2 regions of the Gilliamella sp. B3172 genome follow, and region 1 is predicted to be linked to the other one. Evidence: riboswitches for the same ligand, from Rfam matches in the RefSeq annotation. Region 1 holds a riboswitch; the other holds the start of a gene.
What was found. A riboswitch is a leader RNA that binds a small molecule or an ion and turns the genes downstream of it on or off. The one in region 1 is predicted to bind thiamine pyrophosphate.
Positions count from the first base shown of each region.

Region 2: it holds a riboswitch for thiamine pyrophosphate, as region 1 does, so the genes downstream of both, thiB (thiamine ABC transporter substrate binding subunit) here and thiM (hydroxyethylthiazole kinase) in region 1, are expected to answer to the same signal.

Region 1 is NZ_JAFNOA010000003.1:220,117-228,460, forward strand. Features, by position in the region: gene J3U37_RS05675 (YdcF family protein) at 1-134, shown strand, start outside; gene mnmE (tRNA uridine-5-carboxymethylaminomethyl(34) synthesis GTPase MnmE) at 245-1,606, shown strand; gene J3U37_RS05685 (heavy-metal-associated domain-containing protein) at 1,819-2,022, shown strand; gene thiD (bifunctional hydroxymethylpyrimidine kinase/phosphomethylpyrimidine kinase) at 2,114-2,908, opposite strand; gene thiE (thiamine phosphate synthase) at 2,905-3,561, opposite strand; gene thiM (hydroxyethylthiazole kinase) at 3,571-4,359, opposite strand; TPP riboswitch at 4,408-4,510, opposite strand; gene trkA (Trk system potassium transporter TrkA) at 4,549-5,910, opposite strand; gene trpS (tryptophan--tRNA ligase) at 6,028-7,023, opposite strand; gene J3U37_RS05715 (phosphoglycolate phosphatase) at 7,075-7,770, opposite strand; gene rpe (ribulose-phosphate 3-epimerase) at 7,763-8,344, opposite strand, start outside.
Region 2 is NZ_JAFNOA010000002.1:263,348-271,691, forward strand. Features, by position in the region: gene argS (arginine--tRNA ligase) at 1-567, opposite strand, end outside; gene J3U37_RS03910 (hypothetical protein) at 752-1,396, shown strand; TPP riboswitch at 1,440-1,547, shown strand; gene thiB (thiamine ABC transporter substrate binding subunit) at 1,588-2,586, shown strand; gene thiP (thiamine/thiamine pyrophosphate ABC transporter permease) at 2,600-4,168, shown strand; gene thiQ (thiamine ABC transporter ATP-binding protein ThiQ) at 4,155-4,859, shown strand; gene cptA (phosphoethanolamine transferase CptA) at 5,160-6,866, shown strand; gene dinB (DNA polymerase IV) at 6,950-8,005, shown strand; gene J3U37_RS03940 (6-phospho-beta-glucosidase) at 8,128-8,344, opposite strand, start outside.

The DNA of each region.
Region 1 (8,344 bases):
AAGTATCAGGACTATCAGCACCATTAGCTTGGGATAATATCGATAAATATTACGCATTGATTCGTGAGCCACTTGCACTGGCAAACTCCTGGCTATTTGATCATCCAAGCGATGATATGAAAAACGAGCAATAATTTTAAATCAAAACCTTTAATCAATCGCGGTAAAGCCATTAGTAGCTAATGTTTTTACCGTGCTTCCATGCTATTATTAATCATCAAATTTTAAATTGTTATAGATAAATATGAAATCCGATACAATTGTTGCACAAGCAACGCCACCGGGTCGAGGTGGTGTTGGAATTTTGCGTATTTCCGGGCCTCAAGCTCAAACAGTTGCGCATGCGGTATTAGGAAAATTACCAAAACCTCGTTATGCTGAGTATCTTCCCTTTTTAGCGTCTGATAATACAACGTTAGATGAGGGGATCGCATTATATTTCCCTAATCCTCACTCTTTCACCGGTGAAGATGTGCTTGAATTACAAGGGCATGGTGGGCCGGTAATATTAGATCTGCTACTTAAACGAGTGCTTGAGATACCTAATGTGCGAATTGCAAGACCGGGTGAGTTTTCAGAGCGTGCTTTTTTAAATGATAAATTAGATTTAGCCCAAGCTGAAGCCATTGCCGACTTAATTGACGCCAGTTCTGAACAGGCTGCAAAATCAGCTATATCATCCCTACAGGGGGTATTTTCTAAAAAAGTTAATGCGCTAGTTGAATCATTGATTCACCTAAGAATCTTTACTGAAGCTGCTATTGACTTTCCTGAAGAAGAGATCGACTTTTTGTCGGACGGCAAAATAGAAGCGCAACTTAATGAAGTGATTGCTCGCTTAAACGAAGTTCGTCAAGAGGCTAAACAAGGCTCACTGTTACGAGAAGGCATGAAAGTGGTGATAGCCGGGCGCCCTAATGCCGGTAAATCAAGTTTACTTAATGCACTTGCCGGGCGTGAAGCTGCAATTGTGACCGATATTGCCGGTACGACTCGTGATGTATTACGTGAACATATTCATATTGACGGTATGCCTCTACACATCATTGATACTGCCGGATTGCGTGAAGCCAGTGACGAAGTGGAAAGAATCGGTATTGAACGAGCATGGCATGAAATAGAGCAAGCCGATCGAGTCTTATTTATGGTAGATAGCACAACGACTAATGAAACAAATCCGGAAAAATTGTGGCCAGAATTTATCGAGCGTCTGCCAAAAAATATGCCTGTAACTGTGATTCGTAATAAAGCTGACTTAACCGGCGAGGCGTTAGGTTACAGTGAAATAGATGGCTACTCACTAATTCAACTTTCAGCCCGTACCGGTGACGGTATTGCGCTACTGCGTGATCATCTTAAACAAGCTATGGGCTTTAATGCGAGCACTGAAGGTGGCTTTTTAGCGCGCCGCCGCCATTTGCAAGCACTGGAAAAAGCCGCTCAGCACTTAAGCAATGGGCATTATCAATTAATGACTTTTCATGCCGGTGAATTACTCGCTGAGGAGTTAAGACTTGCGCAAGAAGCTTTAAGTGAAATTACCGGAGAGTTTACTTCTGATGATTTGCTTGGGCGCATATTTAGCTCATTTTGCATTGGTAAATAGAAGATGTATTTCAACTGTTAAGCTAGGCTAAATATCCGCTTATTTGTCGTTTTATCATACTAAGTTGGTAGTTTGGTTTTAGGCTGTTTTGGCGTAATATATAAAAACTTTTTCATTTTTAGCATAGCGTTTTGTTAAATAGCTAATCTATGCGCTCAGCCGGTTAATTATTTACAAAACCATGTTATTTCCAATAAAACAGAGGGTTAATTATGAAATTAATAGTCGATAATATGAGTTGTCAGCACTGTGTTAATGCTATCACTAAGGCGATTAACGATATCGATCCAAAGGCTAAAGTGACGGTTGATTTAGCTAAACATGAAGTTGATATCGACGGCGGAACCATTTCGCAAGAAGCCGCTATTGCTGCGATTAATGAAGCCGGTTATGAATTTGTTGGTATTGCCTACTAGTTTTAATGATTTCAATTATGACGGTTTCGGGCAAAATTTCAGTTAAATAAAAAACAGTGTTAATTTGTCCGAAACCTCAGTTATCAATCGATCACCACCATTGGTAAAAGTGGTGCGTTGGTCCAATACCTTTTCCGATACTTAAATCATCAGCATGGCTAATGGCGCCATATAAATAATCTTTCGCTTGTTTGACTGCCTGCGCTAAACTGCGTTGAGGTAATAACGCAGCAATTGCCGCAGATAAGGTGCAACCTGTGCCATGGGTATTTTTGGTTTGAATTCTTGGTGAAGACATAGTGATAATTTCATCATGTGTGATCAAGTAATCCGGGCTTTCATGCCCCGGCAAGTGTCCGCCTTTCATTAGCACAGCTTGACAGCCTAATTTAAGCAGCGCTTGCCCCTGTTTTAGCATATCATTTTCGTTGCTAGCTTCGTCACAATCTAACAAGGCAGCCGCTTCCGGCAAGTTTGGGGTGATAACAGTTGCCAGTGGCAATAATTTTTCACGAATTGCAGTGACAGCGTCGGATTTTAATAAGCGGTGCCCACCTTTGGCAACCATAACGGTGTCTAGCACAATGTTATTTATAGGGTTATTTTTTAATAACTGATAGACCGTCGACACTATCTCTTTGTTCATCAACATACCGATTTTAACACTGTCGATGTTGATATCCTGATATAACGTATTAAACTGCGCTTCAACAAATTGTGGCGATATAGCCAGCACGTCATCAACGCCTTGAGTGCTTTGCGCAGTGAGAGCAGTAATTACCGACATCCCATAAGCGCCTAATGCTGAAAATGTTTTTAAATCAGCTTGAATACCAGCACCACCACTTGGGTCGGAGCCGGCGATGGTTAAGGCGATTGTTGTCATAATATTTTTTCCTGTCGAGCTTGTTGTATTTTATTAATCAGCGATGCGGTTGCCTGTGCGACATTTTTTTGTCCACAAATGGCGGAAACCACGGCAACGCCGTCAATACCTGTTTGAATAACTTGGCTAATATTATTGATATCAATGCCACCAATGGCTACAGCAGGGCATTTTTTCAGTTTTACTTGTTGAGTCAGCAGCTCAATTCCCATAGCTGTTGCCGCATCTTTTTTGGTTGATGTTGGAAAGATTGGACCAATTCCCAAATAATCGACTTGTTGCCAGTCAACCGCATTAAGTTGCTCTTGATTGGAAACTGAAAACCCTAACCATTTATCCTTACCGATTAAACGGCGAGTAACATCGACAGGCAGATCACTTTGCCCAATATGGACACCGTCTGCATCAATAGCGAGTGCGATATCGATATGGTCATTAATAAATAGCGGGACAGGGGTGTCGGCTAGTGCGGTTTTCAGTGCTAAGGCGGCATGATACCACGCTTTACCTGTTAGCGCTTGCTCAGATCTTAACTGCACAGCAGTAACGCCATTAGCAACAGCAATTTCGGTCGTGTTTACCATACCATTAATACCACCACACAATAAGGGATCGAGAACTAAATATAAGTCCAAATTCAATTGTTTTTTCATCAGATTTCCTTATCCATGGTGTGAATTAAACAGTGAAAGCTTGTCGATAATTGATACGGCATAACTGCCTAAGCCATGGTGTTTGTTAGCTTGTTCACCCGCTTTTTTCATCATCAAACAGGCCGAAGCACAAGCTAATAACGTATCGTCTGAGCTAGCGATAAAGGCCGCCACCATTGCCGACAGTGAGCAACCGGTTCCGGTTACTTTCGTCAATGCAATATCACCGCCTTCAATGCGGTATGTGATTTGACCGTTAGTCACATAATCAATATCACCGGTCATTGCAACAATGGTTTGATACTTTTGTGCTAACTGCTTTGCCGCTTCAAGCGCCTGTTCGGTTGAATCTTGGCTATCAGGCCCGTTTGAGCAAGATTGCTCACCGCTTAATGCCAAAATTTCTGATGCATTACCGCGAATGGCAGTGGGCTTAAATGCCAATAGTTGATGAGCTATTGCGGTGCGATAAGGCAATGCGGGACCAACAGCGACCGGATCGAGCACCCAAGGTGTTTGGCTTTGTTGTGCCTGCTTTGCAGCAATCAGCATGCTTTGCGCAATATTATCCTCAATTGTTCCAATATTAACCAATAAACTGCTGGCAACGCTAACAAAATCGGCAACTTCTTGCTTGGCAACAATCATTGCAGGTGATGCGCCAATAGCCAGTAACACATTGGCAGTGAAATTTTGTACTACATCATTTGTTATACAGTGGACCAGGGGATGTTGTTGTTTGACGTTATTAATAAAGGGAGTGGCTTGGGCTAAATCAAACATTTTGGCTTGTGACATATTCATTCCTTATCATCTATTTATTGGGAAGAATTTGCCAGATTAAGCGCAATGTGGCTCAGACTTCCCTACGCTGGTATGATCCAGATCAGGTTCAACGGGTAAACTCTCAGTTTTTTGCAAAAGGCAAAAAACACCCCGAGTCAAATTTTTTTAGTTATTATGAACTTACTATCGGTTTTAAACAAGCTATTGTAATAATCTTTCGATATCTGTTATCACTTTTCTTTCCGGTAGGAAGATAATTAAATGATCGCCATCTTCAATAGTTAAATCCGTGTTGACGATAATGACATCTTCACCACGAACAACAGCCCCAATGGTTGCGCCGGACGGTAATTTTAGTCCGTTGATATTTTTGCCGACCAGTTTGGAGCTCTCATTGGTGCCATTAGCCACCACTTCGACAATTTCCGATTCGCCTTGTCGAAGTGAAATCACTTTTACAACGCCGGTTTGTCTTACATGGCTCAGTAGCTCTGAAATCGTTGCGTGTTGTGGGGAGATAGCAATATCAATCACACTATCATTAATCAATTCCAAATAAGCCTGCTTTTGGATTAACACAATAACTTTTTTGGCGCCCATTCTTTTGGCCAGCATTGAAGACATAATATTTGATTCATCATCGCTGGTTACAGCAATAAACAGATCAGTTAATTCGACTTGTTCTTGCGATAAAAGCTCTTGGTCGGACGATTCACCATGTAAAACAGTGGTATTAACTAACTGTTCAGCAATAAATTCTGCCCGTTCCGCATCCCGCTCAATCAACTTGACTTGATAGTCGTTCTCTAACCGCTTAGCTAAGGCAACCGCAACCCCGCCACCACCGCTAATTATAATTCGTTTGTAAGGTTTCTCTAACCGTTGTAGCTCGCTGGTTACCGCTTTAATATTCACCGGAGGAGTAATAAAGTAGACCATATCACCGGCTTCAATAAGTGTAGAGCCTAATGGACGAATAAAGCGATTTTGGCGATAAATCGCCACCACTCGAGCTTCAACATGCGGGAGATGCTCTTTGAGTTCGGACAGTTCACTACCGACTAAAGCGCCACCATAATATGCAGTAACAGCAACTAGACAGACCCGATTATCATAAAACGAGGCAAATTGAAGAGCGCCGGGATATTGAATTAATTGACTGATATGATTTGTGATTAAATTTTCTGGTGCAATAATGTGATCGATATTAATACAATCTTTATTGAAAAAAGGGTATCGTTCATCATTGTATTCCGGCGCACGAATACGGGCGACTTTTTGCGGAATGTTAAACATGACATGACCAATCTGACAAGCCATCATATTAACTTCGTCAGAATTGGTAACCGCAACGAGCATATCAGCCGATTCAGCACCAGCGCTTTCCAACACTTGTGGATAAGAAGATTTTCCTACAATGACTTGTAAATCAAAACGCTCTTGCAAAGATTGCAATTTTTCGTGATCTTCATCAACCACAGTGACATCGTTTTGTTTATCGGTTACCAGATACTCTGCCAGCGCACTGCCGGTTTGTCCTGCACCAAGAATTATAATCTTCATTGTTAACCCATAATAGTTAAATGGCTTTAAAGCTTACAGTGTCAACTTTTTTGCTTACTAAAGCCAATTAATATTGTTCAATGTTTATCGCGACTTGTGTCGTCTGTCGAATCGTTATTATACAAAACCGATAGCATCGTACACTTTTCTCAATGTCGGCTCAGCTTTTGAGCGTGCTTTATCAGCACCTTCACGCATAATTGAAAACAGGTACGTTTCATCGTCACGGTATTGGTGATATTTAGCTTGTAAAGCCGTTAACATATCAATAACTTGTGTTGCTACTTCAGTTTTCAAGTGGCCGTACATTTTGCCTTCAAACTCTTTTTCAAGCTCAATTATTGGTTTGCCCGTGATGCCGGTTAAGATATCTAACAGATTCGAAACTCCCGCTTTATTTTTTAAATCATAACGTACAACCGGTGGCTCATCAGAATCGGTCATGGCTCGCTTAATTTTTTTCTCAATATCTTTTGGATTTTCAAGTAAACCAATGACGTTGTTACGGTTTTCATCTGATTTAGACATTTTCTTAGTCGGTTCTTGAAGTGACATCACTCTTGCACCGACTTTCGGAATAAAGGGCTCTGGTACCGTAAATATCTCACCATAAAGCGCATTAAAGCGCATCGCAATATCACGTGATAGCTCAAGATGTTGTTTTTGATCATCACCAACTGGCACTAAATTAGCTTGATAAAGTAAAATATCGGCAGCCATAAGCACCGGATAATCAAATAAGCCGGCATTAATATTCTCACTATGGCGTGATGATTTATCTTTAAACTGCGTCATACGGCTCAGCTCGCCAAAGTAGGTGTAGCAGTTTAATGCCCAGCCAAGTTCGGCATGGGCTGGCACATGTGATTGAACAAAAATGGTACTTTTTTGCGGATCGATGCCACAAGCTAAATAGAGTGCTAAGGTATCGAGCGTCGCTTTGCGTAGTTTTTGTGGATCTTGACGTACCGTTATCGCATGTTGATTGACGATACAGTAAACGCAATCATATTCATTTTGCAACGCCACCCAATTTTTTAAAGCGCCTAAGTAGTTGCCAAGTGTTAGTTCTCCTGATGGCTGAGCGCCACTAAATACAATCGGTTTACTCATAATTAATTCCTAATCTGTTTTCTCTTTATTTGTGCTAATTATTTGTGCTAATTATTTTTTTGCGTCAGCTTTGGGCTGAGGTAATAAAGTTAATATATCTTTAAAATCATCCAGTAAAAAATCGGGATGACTGGTTGCAATAGATATACCATAATTATAACCATAGCTTAATGCAACTGTTGGGCAATTGGCATTTTTTGCCGCATCAATATCATTTTTAGAATCGCCGACAAATAATAATTGCGAGCTAAATAGTCCAAACGTTGCCATAACTTGATAAAGTGGCGCCGGATGCGGTTTTAATTTAATCACATCCCCACCGCCTAGCACTAACGAAAAATAGTCTTTAATGCCTAATGAACTGAGCAGTGCAGGTAAGAAATGCGCTGGTTTATTGGTCACTAAAGCTAAAGGGTAGTGATTATCGTGTAGGATTTTTAACGTTTCTTTGACATGCGGAAACAGTTTTGTTTGGGCATCCATGACTTTGTCATAGTGTTGATTAAAGCGATCTTTTGCTTGATGAAATAATTCTGTAGAAGGTGTTACCTCAATGGCTTTAAACACACGTTCTAGCATAACATCAATACCATTACCCACCCAATTTTTGACTTGTTCATTGGTAACTGTCGGCAGATTTAAGTCGGCCAACATTTGCTTAGCAGCTAAGGCCAGTCCGGGCACACTGTCAACTAAAGTGCCGTCGAGATCAAAGGCAATTGCCTGAATATCATCAAGTTTAGGCATGTTTTACTCCTGATAACGCTTTTCGCATGGCATCAATAACGGTTTTATAGTCGGGTTGACCAAATATAGCTGAGCCGGCAACAAACATATCGGCACCTGCTTTTGCTATTTCGGCGATGTTTTCAACTTTTACCCCGCCGTCGATTTCAAGTCTGATATTTTGCCCCGATTCGACAATCCGCTTTTTCACTTGTTGTAGTTTTTTTAGCGTTGAGGGGATAAATGATTGTCCACCAAAGCCGGGATTGACACCCATTAATAAGATAATATCGACTTTGTCCATGACATAATCTAAATAATCCAATGGTGTTGCCGGGTTGAAAACCAAACCGGCGGTACAACCATGATCTCTAATAAGTTGTAATGAGCGATCAAGATGAATGGTCGATTCGGGATGAATAGATATGTTAGTCGCGCCGGCTTTCGCAAAAGAGACAATCAGCTCTTCAACCGGCGATGCCATTAAATGCACATCAATTGGCGCTTTGATTCCATAGTCACGAAGTGCCTTGCAGAACATTGAACCCATAGTTAAATTTGGCACAAAGTGGTTATCCATTACATCAAAATGGAC
Region 2 (8,344 bases), on a different contig from region 1:
ATCTGACAAATCCATATCATTGGCATGCTCATTTTGCATCTTTTCAAGGTAAGCAATAAGCATACCGAATTGCGTGCCCCAATCACCGACATGGTTGGCTCGTATAACATTATGACCTAGAAAACTTAATACTCTGACAGTGGCATCACCAATAATCGTTGAACGTAAATGTCCTACATGCATCTCTTTGGCGACATTCGGTGCTGAATAGTCAACAACTATCGTTTGTGGTTTAGCCGGTAAAGTAATATTCAATTTATCACTACTTAAAGCAATTTCATTTTGTTGCGCAATCCAGCTATTTTTTAAAAAGATATTAATAAAGCCAGGGCCGGCAATCTCAACTTTATCAGCGATATCGTTGATATCAAGATGTTGCAATACTTTTTCAGCAAGCTCTCTTGGTGGCATGCCTAACTTTTTAGCGGCAGACATAATGCCATTAGCTTGATAATCACCAAATTGTACTTTAGCAGATTGTTTGATTAGCGCGTCGCTGTTTTTATCGGCGCCTGCCATAATCATTGCTTGTGAAATGCGTTGCATTAATAATTGTTGAATATTCACACTAAACCTAATTGATTGTAATAAAATGCCCAATATAATACTGGTAAATTGATAAATTGTCACTGTGGGATTAGTTAAGGACAAGTAAATACAGCGTGTTTGTATAAGATAAAATTATTGTAAATTAGCGTGACATAGATTACTTTATGTTCAAAATAAATTGCATAAATAGAGAGAGCGATAAATGTTCCAAAAATTTGTTAAATGGAGTGTAATTTTCAATATATTTTTATTTTTTTCTGCTTTAGCCTTTGCTCAAGCATCCGACAATGTGCCAAACCTAAAACTCCCCATAACTTCTTCACAATTTATAAAATACTATAAAAAAGATAATGATGGTTACGCTATCTTTTTGGACAAGTATTCAAAACTCACTCAACTCTTGAATGAGCAAGAAATCAATTTTCCGATTAAAAATGAGTCTTTTGGATATGATCGATTTACACAAGATATCCGCTATTACGTAGTAGGTGGCTTTGTTCAGGATAATTATCTCTATAAAGTGATAATTTACAATGGTTATGGTGAAGCTGATACCCAGATGTTAAATATTCAACTAAATAGTTACGATGAACAAGGTAAATTGATTGATGCTTTGCTTTTAGATAGTCAATATCGCTATGAAGATGTTAGTAGTTTTAATCAATTTTCTGTCAATGAAGATTTAACAATAAACCTAAAACAGTTTGTGACTTACTATTATGATGAGGACTATGAATATATAGATCCTAAGCCGGAATTTTATAAAGAACAGGTATATCAGATTAATCAAGGGCAATTTAAGTTAGTCTCTTCCAAAATGGCAGAGAAATTTGAATGGCAACAGTGAAGGGTAACTATTTACAATTAAACCTTGAGCCTCTAAACTAATATCGTTCTCAACGGGGTGCCGAGTTGGGCTGAGAATGTTAACTTGCTAACATAACCCGTCGAACCTGAACTGGATCATGCCAGCGGAGGGATTTGAGTTATAATATCTGCTCAAACCTTTTGTCTTTTACTTACTATTTTGGAGGCAAAATGTTTCGTCACAATCTGTTATTGTCTATTGTTTTTCCTTTATTGTGCTTTGCCGGCGCTGTCTTTGCTGAGCAGCCAACTTTAACCGTCTATAGTTATAACTCTTTTATGTCACAGTGGGGTCCCGGTGAAGCGATCAAAAAAGGTTTTGAGGCGCAGTGTGACTGTCAACTTGATGTGATAACATTGGGAGACGGTGTATCGATTTTAAATCGTATTCGGCTTGAAGGTGATAAAACCAATGCTGATGTGATTTTGGGGTTAGATAACAATCTGATAGAACAAGCTAAATTTGCCGATATCATTATACCTCATCAAATTGAGAAACCGGATAACTTAAATACCGATTGGTGGAATGAAGATTTTATGCCTTATGATTATGGTTATTTTGCCTTTATTTATAATAAAGAGAAAATTAAAAATCCACCTCAATCTTTACATCAATTAGTTGATAACAAGCCAAATTGGAAAATTATCTATCAAGATCCCAGAACCAGTACACCCGGTTTAGGATTGCTTTTTTGGATGAAGAAAGTTTATGGTGATGATGCCGCCATAGCGTGGCAAAAAATAGCGAAAAATACCGTTACAGTAACCAAAGGTTGGAGCGAGTCTTACAATATGTTTTTGAAAGGCGAAGCTGATTTTGTGTTGAGTTATAACACTTCACCGGTTGCACATATTTTAAATGATAACGATTATCGCTATGTAGCGGCCATTTTTGATGAAGGACATTATCGTCAAGTTGAGGTAGCCGGTATTATCAAATATAGCCAAGAAGTTCCATTGGCTCGCCAATTTTTAAAATATCTATTAACACCACAAGTGCAACGTTTATTTGCTGAAAAAAATGTGATGTATCCAATTATCAAAACTGATTTACCTCCGGCTTTTGATCAAATTAAACCGATAGACAAGCCGCTGGAATTTGATGCAGAACAAGTTAGCAAGCATCAAAAAGCGTGGATTCGTGAATGGCAATCAGCGGTGATCAAATAGAACGGTTAATTTGATGTTTAAATTAAAACCGCTAATGGCAGGTATTGGCGCCGCTAGTTTTATTTTTATGGTATTAGCAACGGCGCTTTTTGCACTAGTTCGCTTTGCCATAGAGTCTGATAATTTAACTGTCTATTTTGATAGTTATTTATTACATATTCTAGCAATAACGTTTTATCAATCACTGTTATCGACTGTTTTATCTATCAGCTTTGCATTATTAATGGCGAAAGCTTTATCAATGGTTGATTTTAAAGGCAAAGCACTGCTATTAAAGCTGATGCCGATCACCTTTATTTTACCAACACTAGTGGTTGTTACCGGACTATTGTCGGTATATGGCAAGCAGGGTCTAATATCGGTTTTTTTTCAGTCTCTTAATTTACCTTATTCGCTGTCGATTTATGGGTTACAGGGTATTTTATTGGCGCATGTTTTTTTGAATTTTCCCTATGCCTGCTGTTTATTTTATCGAACGTTAATAAGTGTGCCGGTCGAACATAAACAGTTAGCAGCGCAGCTTAATTTTTCTCATTTTGCCTTTGTTAAACTGATTGAATGGCCTTTGTTGCGCCGGCAAATCTTACCTATGGCAGCATTAATTTTTATGCTTTGTTTTTCCAGTTTTGCCGTTGTGCTTGCGCTGGGTGGGGGACCAAAGTTTACCACAATTGAAGTGGCAATCTATCAATCTATCCGTGATTTTGACATTATGCAAGCGGTTGTGCTTTCAGCGTTGCAGATTGTGTGCTGTATAACTTTTATTTTGTTGATGCAAAAATTGAATCAACAAAAGAAACTTAGCATAAAATTTGTTAAAGCCGATTATCAACTCGCCATACCGGGTTATTTAGGTTTTTTATGTAGAATCATCATTTGGGTAGGTGTGCTATTTATTTTTCTTCCGATGCTAACGGTATTGGTTGAAGGGATTTATTATTTTCGCTTATCTGCGATTAATCAATCTTTTCTATCAGCGTTAATGTACTCCATTTTGATTGCTTTAGGCTCAGCGATGATTGCTATGTTGTTAGGCTTGTCGCTACTTTGGACGAATAGCCGTTTACTTGTTTTCCAGCAGACAAAATTGAGTAATTATTTAATGATGATCGGCTCGTTAATTTTGGTTATTCCCAGTATGGTTTTAGCATCGGGGCTTTTTTTACTGCTATTTCGTTACGCCGATAATACGCTGTTTATTTGTCTGTTGGTTATGCTTTGTAATGGGCTTATGGCATTACCTTTTGTGCTTAAAAATCTTGCCGCACCCATGTATGATGTTACTTTGCGTTACTGGCAGCTTAGCCAATCGCTCAATATTACCGGTTTAAAGCATTTTTATTTAATCGAATTTAAAGCATTAAAAAAATTGATTATGATGAGTTTTGCATTTTCGATGATTTTATCGTTGGGCGATTTTGGTGTGATTGCGTTGTTTGGTGGGCAATCGGTGATCACATTACCTTATTATTTATACGAGCAAATATCACATTATTATTATCATGATAGTATGGTTACTGCTGCTTTTCTATTAATCTTATCTTTAAGTATATTGGTTGTGATAGATGATGATCGAACTTAACCAAATCAGTTATCAGCACGATGATTTCAAAACCTATTTTGACTTCAACATCGCCGCTAAAGAGCGGGTGATTGTCGTTGGTCCTAGTGGCGCAGGTAAAAGTACGCTGTTAAATCTTATTGCCGGCTTTGTTTATCCTCAATGTGGAAATATCATTCTTAATCAGCAAAATGTTACCCATTTGCCACCGAGCGAACGTCCGACATCTATGCTATTTCAGCATAATAATTTATTTAGCCATTTAACCATTGAACAAAATATTGCATTAGGCATCAAACCCTCTTTAAAATTGAGTGCTAATGAGCAGTCGTTGATAGGTCAAATACTCGAGCAAATTGGGCTTAAAGGGTTTGCCGGGCGTTTTCCTGAACAGCTTTCCGGTGGTCAGTCACAACGTGTGGCGCTTGCCCGATGTTTGATTCAACATCGTCCTATTTTACTATTAGATGAGCCTTTTTCGGCGTTAGATCAAGCGCTGCGATTTGAGATGTTAGCGCTGATAGATCAGATCTGTAATCAATATGGTCTGACTTTGATGATGGTGTCACATTATCTGGATGAATCCCTAAGCTATTTTTCACGCTGTTTGGTTGTTGATAATGGGCAAATTATCTTTAATGATCATCCCGAAAAGTTGAAACTTTCTGAAAATCAGCATATAGCTAAAATATTAGGCTTAAAGATTGGCTAAATTGGTGGCATTGGCCAATAGTGCTAATAGCAAATTTTAAATAGATGAATATTGCCAGTTTGACTGAGATTTTTAATTAAAGGAACAAATGGTTTAGTGGTTGTTATCAAAATCCTACTGCATCGACTCGTTAACTAGAAAATTTGGCTTTTTTAGTCAATCCCTTTATTGATCTCCGCCTGTTAACTTATTTTTTTAGCAAAGACTGCTGCATAAATTGCGCCTATTGCGCCTTTAAGGTTTTATTAATTTAGGCTAGATAAAGTGTTATCACCTATTATTTAATATTGTTAGATATTCATGCAAAAGTTAAAAGACAACCAAAAATTTAGCTGGTCTGCACTTATTTTTGTTATTCTATTTTTTTGTTACTTTTCCTGTGCGTTACAACTTTATATTGTGTTATCGGGTCATTCGAATTTAATTGGGTTACGTGATGCGATAATTTATAGTTTAATTTGGCTGATACCAGTTCTGCTGTTTCCAAATCATACCCGGAAAATTGCCGCCGTTTATGGACTGGTTATTGGCGCTTTGTCGCTTATCTCCATTGGTTACTTTGTGATTTATCGTCAAGAGTTTTCACAAAGTGTCTTTTTTGTTATGGCTGAATCAAACTACAATGAATCTCATGAATTTATTCAACAATATTTTAGCTTTAAATTATTAGCAGTATTAGTGATTTATATTTTAATCGGTATTTATCTTTGGCGAAAAGTAAAACCGATTTATGTTAAAAATTCGACCAAGTGGATCTGCTCGCTGTTAATTATCACTTATGCTTTAATGCCGTTATTTATTAGTATGGCAGTTAAAAAGACTTCATTTGAAAAAGCAACAGCGCACTTAATGTCTCGCATGGAAACAACCGTGCCATGGCAACTTTTAAATAGCTATTTAGCCTATCGTTCGCAATTAACTAATATGGAAAATATTTTGAATCATTTGCAAACGCTGCCTGCTTTTGAAAATTTAAAAGATGCTAATGGTGATACACCAAGAACATTGGTGCTGATCATTGGTGAGTCAACGTCTCGTCAACGTATGGGCATTTACGGTTATGACAGGCCGACAACGCCACAAATAGAGCAATTTAAAAAAGAGAATCCGGAATTTTTGGTTTTCAATGACGTGGTATCATCAAGACCTTATACCATTGAGATATTGCAACAAGCTTTAACCTTTGCTGATGAACAGCATCCGGATCTCTATTTGAAAAAACCGTCGTTAATACATTTAATGAAACAGGCTGGTTATAAAACTTTTTGGATAACTAACCAGCAAACTATGACCAAACGCAATACAATGCTAACTATGTTTTCTAAGCAGGCCGATGAACAGTTTTATATGAATAACGATCGTAATCAAAGTTCAAGACAATATGACTCATCCGTTTTCGAACCCTTTAGAGAAGTGTTAAACGATCCGGCGCAGAAGAAATTTATTGTTATACACTTGCTTGGTACCCATATGAAATATTCCTTGCGTTATCCTAAAGATGAACAGTGGAATCACTTTAAAGATAAAGACAAAATAGCATTTAAGATTGATGATGAAAAGCTAGACTATTATAACAGTTATGATAATGCGATCAGATATAACGATTATGTCACAACCACACTTTTCAACTTGTTTAAAAATAGTCAAGAAAACGGTTTTATGTTGTATTTTTCTGATCATGGGGAAGATGTTTACCAATCACCGCCACATGATGTGTTAGGGCGCAATGAAAAAGCACCAACCCAAACAATGTATACGGTACCATTTATGCTTTGGCAATCGCCTAAGTGGCGAGCAAGTCATCCTAATAATTATCAATCCTATGTAGAGCGTAAATTTAGTACTCAAGATTTGATTCACACATGGTCTGATTTAGCCGGTTTGAGTTATGATTCTTACCAGCCGGAAAAAAGTATAGTGAACCCTAATTTTCATCAATCGATCCGCTGGATAGGCGATCCGTATGATAAAAATGGACTCATTGATTTCGATAAGTTGCTTAAGTAATTTTTTAGCGGTTTGCACAAGTTTTTAAGGTATGATATTGTATATTTATACAGTTATATTACCGATCTAGTTAAAAAGCCATTATGCGAAAAATTATTCATGTCGACATGGATTGTTTTTATGCCGCCGTTGAAATGCGCGATAATCCCCGTTACCGTAATATGCCAATTGCGGTAGGGGGTGATCCGCGTAAACGTGGCGTAGTTGCCACCGCAAATTATCAGGCTCGGCAATTTGGTATTCATAGTGCCATGTCAATGGCACAAGCGGTTAAGTTATGCCCTAATCTTAAAGTGATACCGGGCAGGCACGCTGTTTATAAAGAGGTATCAAATCAAATTCATCAAATTTTCCAGCGTTATACCAAAGCTATTGAAACACTATCGCTCGATGAGGCCTATTTAGATGTTACCGATTGTAAGTTATGCCAAGGGTCGGCGACCTTAATTGCGCAAGATATTTGTCAAACGATTTACAATGAGCTTGAACTTACCGCATCAGCGGGAGTGGCTCCGCTGAAATTCTTAGCCAAAATTGCATCTGACATGAATAAACCTAACGGGCAATATGTGATTACACCCGATGCCGTAAATAATTTTATTCAGCAATTACCGTTGAAAAAAATTCCTGGTGTCGGCAAAGTGACTGAAAAGAAATTGACTGAGCTAGGACTTTATACCTGTAAAGATGTGCTCAATTATGATTTAAACAAACTGCTTAATCAATTTGGTAAATTTGGTCGAATCTTATATGAACGCTGTCAAGGTATTGATGAACGAGAAGTGTGTAATGATCGGCAACGAAAATCAGTTGGGGTTGAGCGTACGTTGGTTAACGATATTCATAGTTGGGAAGAGTGCCTTATGCAGTTTGATCCTTTGTTTGATGAACTTGAAAAGAGATTAAGCAAAGTACGTTCTGACTTATCAATAGCCAGACAAGGGGTGAAATTCAAGTTTGATGATTTTCAGCTGACTACTCAAGAGCATGTGTGGTCGAAACTCGATAAACAGGATTTGATTGAACAGGCTTATAAAGTTTGGCATGAGCGCAGACAAGATCGGGGTGTGCGCCTTATCGGTTTTCATGTCACGCTTATCGATCCACAACTGGATAAACAATTGATTTTTAATTTTTGATTTTTGCTTAAGCAAAATTACCAAATCCAAATAGAAGCCCAATTAATGGTTAACAATAAAAGTAGGGGAGTGTTTAATCAAACTGCTCCCCTTTATTTTAAATTGAGCGTTAGCCTAAAAGCTTACTTTAAGCATTGACCATTAGTGCTAATGACGTGTTTATACCATTCAAATGAATCTTTTTTATAACGTTTCATGCTACCGTTTCCTTCGTTATCACGGTCAACATAGATGACGCCATACCGTTTTTTCATTTCACCAGTGGTAAACGACACAACATCGATAATCCCCCATGCGGTATAACCCATAATATCAACGCCATCATAATCAATCGCTTTT